DNA from 2 places in the Pseudomonas sp. LjRoot71 genome. Region 1 is predicted to be linked to the other one. Evidence: riboswitches for the same ligand, from Rfam matches in the RefSeq annotation. Region 1 holds a riboswitch; the other holds the start of a gene.
The links. A riboswitch is a leader RNA that binds a small molecule or an ion and turns the genes downstream of it on or off. The one in region 1 is predicted to bind cobalamin.
Positions count from the first base shown of each region.

Region 2: it holds a riboswitch for cobalamin, as region 1 does, so the genes downstream of both, ACSQ17_RS06920 (TonB-dependent receptor family protein) here and btuB (TonB-dependent vitamin B12 receptor) in region 1, are expected to answer to the same signal.

Region 1 covers NZ_CAXURA020000001.1:197,536-204,272, reverse strand. The annotation lists gene ttcA (tRNA 2-thiocytidine(32) synthetase TtcA) at 1-82, shown strand, start outside; gene ACSQ17_RS00955 (DNA-3-methyladenine glycosylase I) at 113-784, shown strand; gene ACSQ17_RS00950 (NAD-dependent deacylase) at 886-1,644, shown strand; gene ACSQ17_RS00945 (C40 family peptidase) at 1,721-2,341, shown strand; gene ACSQ17_RS00940 (C40 family peptidase) at 2,507-3,031, shown strand; gene ACSQ17_RS00935 (O-methyltransferase) at 3,059-3,721, shown strand; gene ACSQ17_RS00930 (hypothetical protein) at 3,737-4,057, shown strand; cobalamin riboswitch at 4,147-4,374, shown strand; gene btuB (TonB-dependent vitamin B12 receptor) at 4,503-6,368, shown strand; gene ACSQ17_RS00920 (hypothetical protein) at 6,417-6,737, shown strand, end outside.
Region 2 covers NZ_CAXURA020000001.1:1,456,928-1,463,664, reverse strand. The annotation lists gene ACSQ17_RS06945 (substrate-binding periplasmic protein) at 1-357, shown strand, start outside; gene ACSQ17_RS06940 (retropepsin-like aspartic protease family protein) at 375-1,019, shown strand; gene ribA (GTP cyclohydrolase II) at 1,133-1,753, shown strand; gene ACSQ17_RS06930 (MFS transporter) at 1,750-2,166, shown strand; gene ACSQ17_RS06925 (cobalamin-binding protein) at 2,166-2,963, shown strand; gene ACSQ17_RS06920 (TonB-dependent receptor family protein) at 2,997-4,904, opposite strand; cobalamin riboswitch at 5,007-5,224, opposite strand; gene dxs (1-deoxy-D-xylulose-5-phosphate synthase) at 5,291-6,737, opposite strand, start outside.

The DNA of each region.
Region 1 (6,737 bases):
TGACCGCAATCTGTTTGACTTCAAGAGCCTAAAAATCGACGACAGCGCCACGCCGCGCTTTCTCGACGTGATGAATCTCTGATCCCGCAGTTTACGGTTCAAGGATTGCCTGATGCGCGATTACAAATGGCTTAACGAATACTGCCTGAACCGCTTTGGCTCGGTTGCCGCGCTGGAGTCGATCCTGCCGCAGCCGCGTAGTGCCGAGGAGCTACGGGCGATCCCTGATGATCGCTACCTGTCGATCCTCAGCCTGCGCATCTTTCGTGCGGGCCTCAAACACAGCCTGGTGGACGCCAAATGGCCGGCCTTCGAGCAGGTGTTCTTCGGCTTTGATCCGGAGAAAGTCGTGCTGATGGGCGCGGAACGCCTGGAAAACCTGATGCAGGATGCGCGCATCATCCGCCACCTGGGCAAGCTCAAGAGTGTGCCGCGCAACGCCCAGTTCATCCTCGATGTGCAAAAGGAGAAGGGCAGCTTCGGTGCGCTGATCGCCGACTGGCCGGTGAGCGATGTGGTCGGGCTGTGGAAGTACCTGGCCAAGCACGGTTGTCAGTTGGGCGGGCTGTCCGCGCCGCGTTTCCTGCGCATGGTCGGCAAGGACACCTTCGTCCCCACCGATGACATGGTCGCAGCGTTGAAAGCGCAGAAAATCATCGACAAGGCGCCGACCAGCTTGAAGGAGCTGGCTACCGTGCAGGCGGCGTTCAATCAATGGCAGGAGCAGAGCGGGCGGCCGTTATGTCAGCTGTCGGTGATGCTGGCCCATACAGTCAATCACTGAGCAGATCGCTGGATGTAGGGTGGATGACGTTTTTCCATCCAGCATGACGCGGTTGCGGTGGGCCAGAAGAGCGTCGTCCACCCTACAGATGAGGGATCGAGATGGACGAGGTCATTACCCGTGTTGCCCAGGCCATCGTCGCGGCTGAACGCATCCTGCTGATTACTGGTGCCGGCTTGTCTGCTGATTCCGGCTTGCCCACCTATCGCGGCCTCGGTGGCCTGTACAACGGTCACACCGCCGAAGGCTTGCCGATTGAGGCGGCGCTGTCCGGCTCAATGCTGCAGCGCGATCCGGCACTGTGCTGGAAATACCTGGCGGAGTTGGGCAAGGCCTGCCTGGGGGCTCAGGCCAACGCCGGGCACTATGCGATTGCCGAATTGCAGCGCAGAAAACCGCAGTGCTGGTTGCTGACCCAGAATATTGACGGCTACCACCGTGCGGCCGGTAGCCCGATGGAGCGGGTGATCGAAATTCATGGCGAGCTGGCTCCCTTGTATTGCCAATCCTGCGGTGCCGTCGACAGTGAGCTGGCCGCGCATTTGGATCGACCGCTGCCACCCAAATGCCGGCAATGCGCCGGGGTGCTGCGCCCGCCAGTGGTGCTGTTCGAGGAAATGTTGCCTGAGCAGGCCATCGGCACGCTGTATGACGAGGTGCGCAAAGGCTTTGAGGTGGTGATCAGTATCGGCACCAGCGCGAGCTTCCCGTATATCGTCGAACCGCTGTTGCGTACCCGCCAGGCGGGTGGCTTTACCGTCGAGATCAACCCGCAGCGCACTGACTTGAGTGGGCGAGTGGATGTGCACCTGCAAGGGCGGGCGTTAGATGTTTTGCCGAAACTACTGAGTCACATCTAGGGCCATAGAATTTGCAAATGTATGCCATAGAGGGCATAGTCGCGCTCTTATAAAATTCATCGACACGGTCGTGCCCATGCTCAAACGCCTCGCACCCCTCGTGCCTATTGCACTCTCCATGGTTCTGGCCGCTTGCGCCAACCATTCGCCGCAGCCACAGCCGGAGCTGGCCGCCCAGCCCGCAGTGTTCTCCTCGACCGAGTTGGCCGAGTTTGATGAACAGGCCAAGGAAGCAGCCCTCGGCGACTTTACCGAAGAAAAATCCTACAAACTGCCGCAGCTGGCTGACAGCATCCTGTCTCACGGCCTATCGCTGGTGGGTACGCGCTATCGCTTCGGTGGTGGTTCGGTGAGTTCCGGTTTCGATTGCAGCGGCTTTATCGGTTACCTGTTCAAGGAAGAAGCCGGCATGCAGTTGCCGCGTTCTTCCCGCGACATGATCAATATCGACGCTCCTCTGGTCTCGCGCGATGAGCTGGAGCCGGGTGATCTGCTGTTCTTCAGCACCAATGGGCGTAATCGCGTCAGCCACGCCGGCATCTACATGGGTGATAACCAGTTCATCCACTCCAGCAGCAGCCGCAGCGGTGGTGTGCGGGTCGACAGCCTGGAAGATCGTTACTGGAAACGTACCTTTATCGAAGCCAAGCGTGCCCTGGCGCTGGCGCCAAGTGACAGCGTGGCGCGCCATCCTTGAACCTGTGGGAGGCGGCTGCCAGCTGCGCAGCCGTTTCCCAGGGTTATATATCTGATGCATCTCGATAGTTTTCAATGACTTGCTAGGCAAAGCTAATCTAAAGCTTGCTCTGCGGTGCGCAAGTCGGCAGAGTAGGGCGCATCCCGGCTCAGGATCGCCTTATCCATGACCGCTCTCGCCCGTTTCAGCATGCTGGTCGTCGTTGCCTTGCTCAGCGCCTGTTCCAGTCGCGCACCTACTCCAATCCCGCCACCTGTCGTGCAAACGCCCAGCAGCAGCTTTAACGGCAATGCTGATGACGTGCTGTTTCGCGCCCTCGGCTTGGTTGGCACGCCTTATCGCTACGGGGGCAATACCCCGGACGGTGGTTTTGATTGCAGTGGCCTGATTGGCTATGTCTACCGCGATGCGGCGGGTATCAGCCTGCCGCGTTCGACTCGCGAGCTGATCAGCATGCGCGCTCCGGCTGTCGGTCGCGACCGCCTGCAAAGTGGCGACCTGGTGTTCTTCGCCACCAATGGCGGCAGCCAGGTTAGCCATGCCGGCATCTATGTCGGTGAGGGGCGCTTCGTTCATGCGCCGTCGAGCGGCGGCACCGTACGCCTGGACAGCCTGAGCAACACCTACTGGCAGCGTACCTACCTGAATGCCAAGCGCGTATTTACCCCGGAACTGGCGCGCAATCCCTGATCAACCTGCGCGGCTGAGGGGCCTGCCATGACCAACCAGACGCTTACGCTCGATGCTGCTCTGCATCAATACCTGCTGGATGTTTCCCTGCGTGAAACGCCGCTGCTCAAGCGTCTGCGCGAAGAAACCGCACAGCTGAGCATGGCGCGTTGGCAGATTGCCCCTGAGCAGGGTCAGTTTATGGCCCTGCTGGTGCAGCTGACCGGTGCCCGGCGGATTGTCGAAGTCGGTACCTTCACCGGCTACAGCGCCCTGTGCATGGCTCAGGCCATGCCGGCGGACGGCCAACTGATCTGTTGCGACATTCCCGGCGACTACAACGCCACGGCCGAGCGTTACTGGTCTGAGGCGGGGGTTGCTGAACGTATCGAGCTGCGTTTGGCACCGGCGCTGGAGACATTGGCTGCGTTGGAACAGGAAGGCCTGGCCGGCAGTATCGATTTGCTGTTTATCGATGCCGACAAGGCCAATTATCCCAGTTACCTGGAACATGCTCTGCGTCTGGTGCGCCAGGGAGGACTGATCCTGTTCGACAACACCCTGTGGAGTGGCCGTGTGCTTAAGGAAAGCCCTGAAAGCGCCGATACCCGAGCCATTCAAGCGCTCAATCTGGCGCTACGCGATGACCCGCGCATCGACCTGTCCCTGCTGCCGCTGGGTGACGGGCTGAGCCTGTGTCGCAAACGCTGAACCTGCGCTGCTCGTATGCCAGAACCGATTCGCCTGCCTGCCCAGCCTGATGCCTGTGAGTTGTGCGCCCGTATGGTGCCACTGACGCGGCATCACCTGATCCCCAAGGCGCTGCACAACAAGGTCTATGTGCAGAAGCGTTTCGCCAAGAGTGAGCGCATCAGCGCTACGCTCTGGGTTTGCCGGGCCTGTCACAACCAGATCCACCGGTTGTTCAGTGAAAAGGAACTGGCATTGACCTACAACAGTCGCGACAGCCTGCTTGCAGATGAACGCCTGCGCACCTTCGTCGAGTGGCTGGCGAGCAAGCCCGCCGGGTTTATGCCCCGGCATTGATCTAGCCCGGCGTGTGTCAGGCAGCCTGCCTGCGACCTTAATGGTCTCTGGGCGGCGTTATGCGTTGACGCTCCCGGTGCAACTCTCTACCCTGCGCGCCTGCAACAGGTGCCCCCGACGCAGCGCGTCAGAGGGGTGAAACAGGGAAGCCGGTGCGTTACGTGTTGATCACGCAACAATTCCGGCGCTGCCCCCGCAACGGTAAACGAGTCAAGGATCGCCAATAGCCACTGTGCCCACCGGCATGGGAAGGCGCGATCCGGAAGCCATCGGCTTCACTCGTCAGCCCGGAGACCGGCCTGCTGCATCCACGGCATTGCGGAGGGCGTTGTCGGGTGGTTGCGGCGTTCTGCCGTGTCTGCCCGTGCTGTTCTCCCATGCCTTATATCGGCAGTGTCGCGCGGGTGGCGCGACGGAGAATCAGACCTTGCTTCGCATCCTCAATATGCGTCCGCTGGCCATTGCGCTCGCGGGCTGTAGCCCATTTCTCGCGGCCCAGGCCGCAACCCTCAGCCTGGATACCCAGGTTATTACCGCAACCCGCACCGAGCAGTCAGCGGCCAGCAGCATTGCGGCGTTCAACCTGATCGAGCGTGAGCAGATCGAGCGCAGCCAGGCGCAGTCGGTGCCGGAATTGCTCAGCCGCGTGCCGGGTATTTCCCTGAGCAACAACGGCGGCCCAGGCAAGTCGACCTCACTGTTTATGCGCGGCAGCAACTCCAACCATGTGCTGGTACTGATCGATGGCGTCAAGGTCGGTTCGGTGACCAGTGGTGGCGCCGCATTGCAGGATTTGCCCATTGAACTGGTTGAGCGCATCGAAGTGGTTCGCGGGCCACGCTCCAGCCTGTATGGCTCCGAGGCCATTGGCGGGGTGATTCAGATTTACACCCGCAAAGGCCAGGGCACGGGCTTCAAGCCTTTTGCTTCGGCAGGTTATGGCAGCCAGGACACCTATCAGGGCAGCGCCGGCTTCACCGGTACGGCCGGCAGTGGCTGGTACAGCCTGGGGGTGTCTGGTCTTGATACGGATGGCATCAACGTCAAACCGGCAACGGTCAGCGGTTATGAGCAGGACCGCGACGGCTACCGCAGCCTGTCACTGGCCGCCAAGGCCGGTTACCAGTTCGCCAATGGCCTGGAACTCGATGGCAGCCTGTTGCAGAGCCGCTCGCACAACGACTATGACTCGGTGAACAGCAAGCGCACCGCCGGCTTCGGTGCCAATGCCGAGGGTGTGCAGAAGGTGGTGGGCGGACGGGCACGTTTCAGCCCGCTGGAGCCCTGGCTGTTGACCCTGCAGGCCGGGCGCAGCGAGGACAAGTCCGACAGCTTTCAGGACCGCGCCTTCTATTCGCGATTTGACAGCCGCCGCGACTCGCTCAGTTGGCAGAACGACCTCAGCCTGGCCGATGGCCACACCCTGACCTTGGGCGCCGACTATCAGCATGACGAGGTCAACGGCACGACCGACTATGCCCGCGATTCACGTGACAACCAGGGGCTCTTTGCCCAGTACCTGGCGCAGCTCGGCCGGCATGACCTGCAACTCAGCGTGCGCCGCGACGATGACGAACAGTTCGGCAAGCATGACACCGGCAGTCTGGGCTGGGGCTATGCGCTGAGCGATGCGCTGCGCCTGACGGCCAGCTACGGCACGGCCTTCAAGGCACCGACCTTCAACCAGCTGTACTACCCAGGTTTCGGTAACCCGGATCTGCAAGCCGAAGAGTCGCGCAGCATCGAGCTGGGGCTGGCCGGTGTGCATGACTGGGGGCACTGGTCGATCAATGCCTACCGCAGTGAGATCGACAACCTGATCGCCACTGTGAATTCGCTGGTGGGCGGCAAGAGCCAGAGCCGCGCCGAAGGTGTCGATGAGGCGCGCATTCGCGGTGTCGAGTTGCAGCTGGGCAGCGAGTTGCTGGGCTGGGAATGGAATGCCAATTACAGCCTGATGAGTGCCGAGAACCGCTCACAGCGCAGCAGCCGTGGCGGCATTGCTTACTACGGCAAGGAACTCAATCGACGGCCGAGCCAGTTGTTCAACCTCGACGTTGATCGCGCCTTCGGTGATGTCAGTGTCGGTGCCAGCCTGCATGCGCAGAATTCGACCTACGACGACCTGGAAAACCAGACCGAGTTGTCCGGCTTCGCCACCCTTGATCTGCGCGGTGAGTACCGCCTCAACAAGGAATGGCGCCTGCAAGCGCGGGCGGCCAACCTGCTGGATGTCGATTACCAGACCGCCGAAGGCTACAACCAGCCGGGCCAGGCGTTTTACCTGACCGTGCGTTACCAAGCCCTTTAACCCACCCGGCCACCCCTGGCGGGTGGCTTATGACTCAGGAGCAGCTCCATGCCCGTTCTTTCAACCCGTACTCAGGTCCTGATTGGCATCGCCCTGGCGCTGCTGCTGGCCATTACCCGTGGTAATCACTTCGCCACGCTCAATCTGCCCAGCGCGTCCTGGGCGGTGTTCTTCCTGGCGGGCGTGCTGCTGCGCCCGCGTTGGGTATTTGCCGGGTTGTTTGCCCTGGCCAGTGGCCTGGATTTCTCCATGCTGGCCAGCGGCACGGTGAGTGACTGGTGCCTGTCACCAGCCTACTGGATGCTGGTGCCGGCTTACGCCACCTTGTGGCTGGCTGGCCGCCTGTATGCCGGCTGGCACCGCGACACC
Region 2 (6,737 bases), 1.3 Mb from region 1:
GGATCGTTCCGCTTGGTCTGGGTGCGGGGTTATGAGTACCAGCGATATTTGCCAAATTTGCACCAGTACCGCGAAGTGATCCGCCGCAGCGGTATCCTCGGCATGCTCGACCAGGGGCATGCCGACCTCTACATTGATGCGCTGGGCGAGCTCAGCGATATTCTCGCGGCCACCGCCGAGCCATCGCGCTACCGCATGACCCCGCTGACCACCTTGCCGCTCTATCTGGGCTTTGCCGATAACCCCCGTGGGCGTGCCCTGGCGGAGCTGTTTGACCAGCGTATGGAACAACTGGTGGCCGACGGCAGCCTGCGGCCGATTTTCAAGCGTTGGCAGCAGCCTTATCCCTTTGACTGATCCCTGCGAGACCCCGCATGCGTGTGTATAACCTGATCGCTATAAGCCTGTTGCTGTGCAGCACCATTGCATCGGCAGCCCCGCAGGTGCGGGTCGTTGGCCTGTTTCCCGGGGCGGCGGTGTTGAACGTTGATGGTCAGCGCAAGCTGGTCAAGGTTGGTCAGACTGGCCCAGCTGGCGTGGTGGTGGTCAGCGCGGACAGCCGTGGCGCGGTGCTGCGAGTGGATGGTGTTGAGCGCAGTTACAGCCTCAGCCGTGAATACAGCGATGGCTTTGCCGAAACGCAGAAAAAACAGCTGAGCGTCGCCAAGGGCATTGGCGGGCACTACTGGATTGCCGGTTCGGTGAATGGTCATCCGATCCAGTTCCTGGTGGACACTGGTGCAACCTCGGTGGCGCTCAATGATGAACAGGCACGCCGCCTGGGCATCGATTACCGTGCCGTCGGTGCGCCCTTGCAGGTCAGCACGGCCAGCGGCACCGCGCGCGGCTGGCGGGTGAGCCTGGACCGGGTCAAAGTCGGTGAGCTGGAGGTGCTGGGTGTTGAAGCCGTGGTGCTGGAAGGCGGCTCGCCTGCCGAGGCGTTGCTGGGTATGAGCTTTCTCGGCCGGGTTGGCTGGAGGGTGGAGCAGGATGTGCTGGTGCTGGAATCCAAGTACTAGCGCCATGCGCCTGCTCGATCCTTATCATCAATAATTCATGCTAAGCGGCTGCCAAGGCCTGCTGTTACAATGCCGGCCCTATTCTTTCTGCCATTTATCTTTAGGAGCATCCGGTGTCCGTCGTGTTTGTCGCCGCCTCCCAGCTGCCCACGCCCTTTGGCGTGTTCACCATGCATGGCTTCCTTGAAGAGGCCACGGGCAAGGAGCATGTTGCCCTGACCTTTGGTGACGTGGCCGATGGCGCGCCCGTACTGGGCCGTTTGCACTCTGAATGCCTGACCGGCGATGCGCTGTTCAGCCTGCGTTGCGATTGTGGTTTTCAGCTGGAAGCTGCCTTGCGCGCGATTGCCAGCGAAGGCCGTGGCGTGCTGCTTTATTTGCGTCAGGAAGGCCGCGGCATTGGCCTGTTGAACAAGATTCGCGCCTATGAGTTGCAGGATGGTGGCGCCGATACCGTGGAAGCCAACGAGCGTCTGGGCTTCGGGGCCGATCAGCGCGACTACGCCATCTGCCTGCCGATGCTCGATCATCTGCGCATCAGCCAGCTCAAGCTGATGACCAACAACCCGCGCAAGGTCAAGGCGCTCGGTGAGATGGGCATCAATGTGGCGACTCGCGTGCCGCTGCAGATTGATCACAACCCGCACAACAAGAAATACCTGGCGACCAAGGCCGGCAAGCTCGGGCATATGCTCGGCAGCCTGCACCAGGGCGAGGTCGAGGAAAGCCTGTGACGCGCGGCGAAGTGCGCCGTCGGCTGGCGCTGGAGTGGTGGCGGCAACTGGCCGTGACCTTGGCCCCGTTGTTTGTGCTTAACCTGCTGTTTGGCAGTGGTCAGCAGACCGGTTTGCTGACCATGCCACTGTTTATCGCTGGCCTCGCTTCGATGTTCATCAGCCTGCCGCTGTTCAGCGGTTACAAACGCGCCTTGGTGGCCACAGAAAAAGCCCTCGACAGCCCGGCTGAACATGACGCCTGGCTGGAGCTGACCCGGGCACGGCGCCTGGCGCTGCTGGGTGCTGCGTTGCCGGCTTGGATCGCCGCCCTGGCGGTCTTCGCCGGGCTTGAGGCGATCCCGCTGATTCTGCTGGCGCTGTCCAGCATCGTTCTGCTGTACCTCTATCGCATTCCTCGCCAACTCGGCTGATGCGCACGCTGATGCTCTGCATGCTGCTGTCACTGGCCTGGCCGGTGGCGGCGGCCTCGCGGGTGGTCACCCTGGCCCCGTCGCTGACCGAGATCGTCCTCGAACTTGAGGCTGGTGACTTGCTGGTCGGGCTGCTGGATGGCGGTGAGCGACCTGCTGCGGTGAAACATCTGCCCTCGGTGGGCAATTTTGGCCAGCTGGAGTTGGAGAGCCTGTTGCAGTTACAGCCTGACCTGGTGCTGCTGTGGCCGGACAGCATCAGCAGTGCGCAACGTCAGCAGCTGCAGCGTCTGGGCATTCCAGTGCTGGTGATCGAGCCGCGCAAGTTGGCCGACCTGGCCGGACAGTTTGCCGAGATCGGCGCGCGGATTGGCCGTCCTGAGCAGGGCCAACGTCTGCAACAGCGCTTCAACCAGGGCCTGCAACAGCTGAGTCAGCGCTACCGGCGCGAGCAGCCGTTGCGGCTGTTCTATCAGATCTGGGATGTGCCGCTGTACACCATCGGCGGTCAGCAGATCATCAGCGATGCCCTGGCGGTATGCGGGGCGCGCAATATTTTTGCCGAGCTGAGCTTGCCTGCGCCGCAGGTCAGCGTAGAAGCGGTACTTGAGCGCAATCCCGAGGTGATTCTGGCGGGTGTGCAGCAGCAGTTGGATGCCTGGCGCATCTGGCCGGGCCTAACGGCTGTCGAGCGCGAGCAACTCTGGCTGGTACCGGACAACGGCCTGGAGCGGCCGAGCTTTCAGATGCTGGGGGCGATGGAGAAATTGTGTGAGCGCTTGGCGCAGGCGCGTTGAAAGCCCTGGACCGAAAAGGCCCAGGGCGGATTGTCAGAACCTGTAACCAACGCTGAGCTGCACCTGCTCTTCGGCTGCGGGGTAACTGCTGGTTGCGCTGGCAAACGCGTCATAACGTTTGCCAGTGAGGTTGTTGAGGCGCAACTTGCTGCTGAACTGCTGATAGTCGTAGCTCAGTGCCGCGTTAAGCAGGGTGTAGCTGCCCGCTTGGTGCTGGTTGTTGGCATCGTCCCCCGAGTAATAGCGGTTGCCGGTATAAACCGCTTCCAGATAACCGCGCAGGCCTGGCACGATCAGGTAGCTGAGGTGTGTACTGGCCGTATGGCGCGCGACCCACGGAACCTTGTTGCCCTGAAAAGAGCCCGCGCGAAACTCCGCATCGGTAAAGCTGTATTGGCCACCGATGCTCAGGCGTTCGCTCAACTGGCGCTCCGCTTCCAGCAGCAGTCCATCACGGCGGGTTTTATCCAGATTGATATTGGCCCCGCGACCATTCCAGCTGTTGGGGTTGGCAATCATTGCGTCGTAGAGGAGTTCGTCCTGCAAATCCAACCGATACAGCGTTGCTTGGTAACGCTGTACGCCGTCTTGCCACTCGATGCCACTTTCCCAAGACACGCCGGTCTGCGGTTTGAGGAACTCGACCCCTGGCAGGACAAACGCATTGTCGTCCACGTTGGCCCAGCGCAGCACATCCTCGCGCTTGATAAACAAACGCGTCTCTTGGTTAGCTTGCCAGCTCAGGCCAATGCTGGTGCTGTCTTCGCGATCTTTATGGTGTTTGCGGATCGCCTTGTTATTGTCGTCCGCTTCGCTGCTGCGATAGCCGACAGTAACGGTCACGTCGCGGCCTAGTTCCTGGCTTAACTGGCTATACCAGTCGCGCTGGGTTTGCTGGAAGTCGGTGCCCCAGGATGATTGGGCGTCACTGCTTATGTGGTCGTGACCCAGTAGCCATTCTCCTGCCCCCAGGGTGTTGTCGTAGCGTGCACTCAGTCTGGGACTGATGCTTTCAGTGCGGGTGTCCTGGGTGAAACGGTCCGGTGCAGCAAAACTGCCGACACTGTCCTGATCGCTATGGCTGTAGTCGAGGTTGGCAGTCCATACGTCACTCAGTTGCTGCTCCAGGGCAAAACGATGCACCTGCGTCTTGCTGTCATTCCAGGCCGTTGAGTCACTTTGCTTGCGATCTGTACGGCGTTGCGCCCTGGTCAGGGCATTGGGGTAGAGCAGCTCATCGTCGACCGTTTGGTACTCATACAGCGCATGGCCATTGTCATGGTCATAGCGCAGGCGGGCGAAGGCGTTGCTGTAACTGGCATTGTTATGGTCGCGATAGTTGTCAGCTGTTCGCGACTCGCCGCTCAGGTAGGTCGAAAATCCACCGCCGAGCTGCTGGTAGATATGCCCGCGAAAGGCCTCCAGGTCATGGCTGCCGCGACTGGCTTCGAGATAGCCCTCATTGCTGCTTGGGGTGCGGGTGACAATATTGATAACGCCACCTACCGCTTGGTCGCCATAGAGGACTGTACCTGCGCCACGAATGATCTCGATGCGCTCGATATTGCCCAGCGGCACGCTGTTGAGGTCGGCTCCGGCCTGGCTGGGTTGGTTTAGGCGCCGACCATCGACCAGGATCAGGGTGTTGTTAACCGCATTCTCGCCGAAGCCGCGCAGACTGAAAGTGGCTCGGCTGCCATCGCCAATGGTGTCGCGTATTTGTATACCGGCCTGGCTGCGCAGTACGTCAAGGAGTGATGACGCCGCAGTTGCTTCAATCTGCTGGCGGTCGATTACTTTGACGCTCGCGGGCACCGGTGCTTTGAGCGGAGTCGCACGAGTAATGACCAGTGGTGGCAACTCGTGGTTGCGGCTATCGCTGGCAGCAACGCTGATGCTGGGCAACAAGGCCACAGCCAGGGCAAGACGGGACAACTTCATCTAGAGAATCCTCAAAAGGTCGGGAGACTTTTGAGGAGGGCAGGGACAAGAACGGGCGTGCGCAGAGGCAGCCTGAGCTTGACGGTGATGCCCTCCGCAACACCAGTCGCATCCAGCAAGGCCGGTCTCCGGACTCTCGACATACGTGGCCTCGTCCTTCCCAGATTGCTCCAGTGGACAGCGTGAGGTGACGTGCAGAATGGCTCTGCGGTCGATTACCGTTGCGGGGGCAGTGCCGGGATGGCTCGTCATGAGCGCACCGGCTTCCCGTTTAACGCCGCTTCACGGATGAAGGGCGCACCTTGGCGGAAGTAAAACGCCGCGCACCTTAATGCGCGGTTACTGCAATTACAAGTGAGCGTCGTTCAGCTCGGGATCAATGGCGCTCAGCTGGCCAGGGTTGCCAGGCGCTGGCGTACGGCCGCTTCGATGCCAGCGGCATCCAGGCCGCATTCGGCGAGCATCTGCGCCGGTTTGGCGTGTTCGACGTAGTAGTCCGGCAGGCCCAGGTGCAGCACGGGTTTGAGCAGGCCGGCATGGGCGAGGAACTCGCTGACCGCGCTGCCGGCACCGCCCATCACGCTGTTCTCTTCGATGGTCACCAGCAACTCGTGGCTGGCCGCCAGCTGGCGTACCAGGGCTTCATCCAGCGGTTTGACGAAGCGCATATCGACCACCGTGGCGTCGAGTGCGTCGCCCACCTTGAGCGCTTCGCTCAGTTGCACGCCGAACACCAGCAGGGCGCTTTGCTTGCCCTGGCGGCGAACCACGCCCTTACCGATTTCCAGCGGTTCCAGGCCTGGTTCGATGGCCGCATTCGGCCCGCTGCCACGCGGATAGCGGACGGCGGCAGGGCCATTGAACAGATGGCCAGTGCTGAGCATGCGGCGCAGTTCGTTCTCATCACTCGGGGTCATCACCAGCATGCCGGGGATGCAGCGCAGGTAGGAGATGTCGAAGCTGCCGGCGTGGGTCGGGCCGTCCTCGCCGACCAGACCGGCGCGGTCGATGGCGAACAGCACGTCGAGGTGCTGCACGGCTACATCGTGGATCAGCTGGTCATAGGCGCGCTGCAGGAAGGTCGAGTAGATCGCCACCACCGGCTTGGCGCCGTCGCAGGCCATGCCGGCGGCGAGGGTCACTGCGTGTTGCTCGGCGATGGCTACATCGAAATAGCGCTCGGGGTAACGTTCGCTGAAGGCCACCAGGTCGGAGCCTTCCTTCATCGCCGGGGTGATGCCGACCAGGCGCGGGTCTTCGGCGGCCATATCGCACAGCCACTGGCCAAATACGCTGGAGTATTTCGGCCCGCTGGCTTGCTTGGGGGCGGCCGGCGCGTTGATCGGCTCCAGCTTGGTGATAGCGTGATAGCCGATCGGGTCGACCTCGGCCGGGGCGAAACCCTTGCCCTTTTTGGTCACCACATGCAGGAACTGCGGGCCGTCGAGGTCGCGCATATTGCGCAGCGTCGCCAGTAGGGTGGGCAGGTCGTGGCCGTCGATGGGGCCGACGTAGTTCCAGCCCAATTCTTCGAACAGGGTGCCGGGGACCAGCATGCCTTTGGCGTGTTCTTCCACCTTGCGGGCGATTTCCCAGGCACCGGGCAGGTGCGAGAGGATCTTCTTGCTGCCTTCGCGCATGTTCGAGTACGTGCGGCTGGAGATGATCTTGGCCAGGTAGTTGGATAGGCCACCGACGTTCTTGGAGATCGACATGTCGTTGTCGTTGAGGATCACCAGCATGTTGGCGCCCACGTCACTGGCGTGGTTCAGCGCCTCGAAGGCCATACCGGCGGTCATCGCGCCGTCGCCGATTACTGCCACGGCCTTGCGC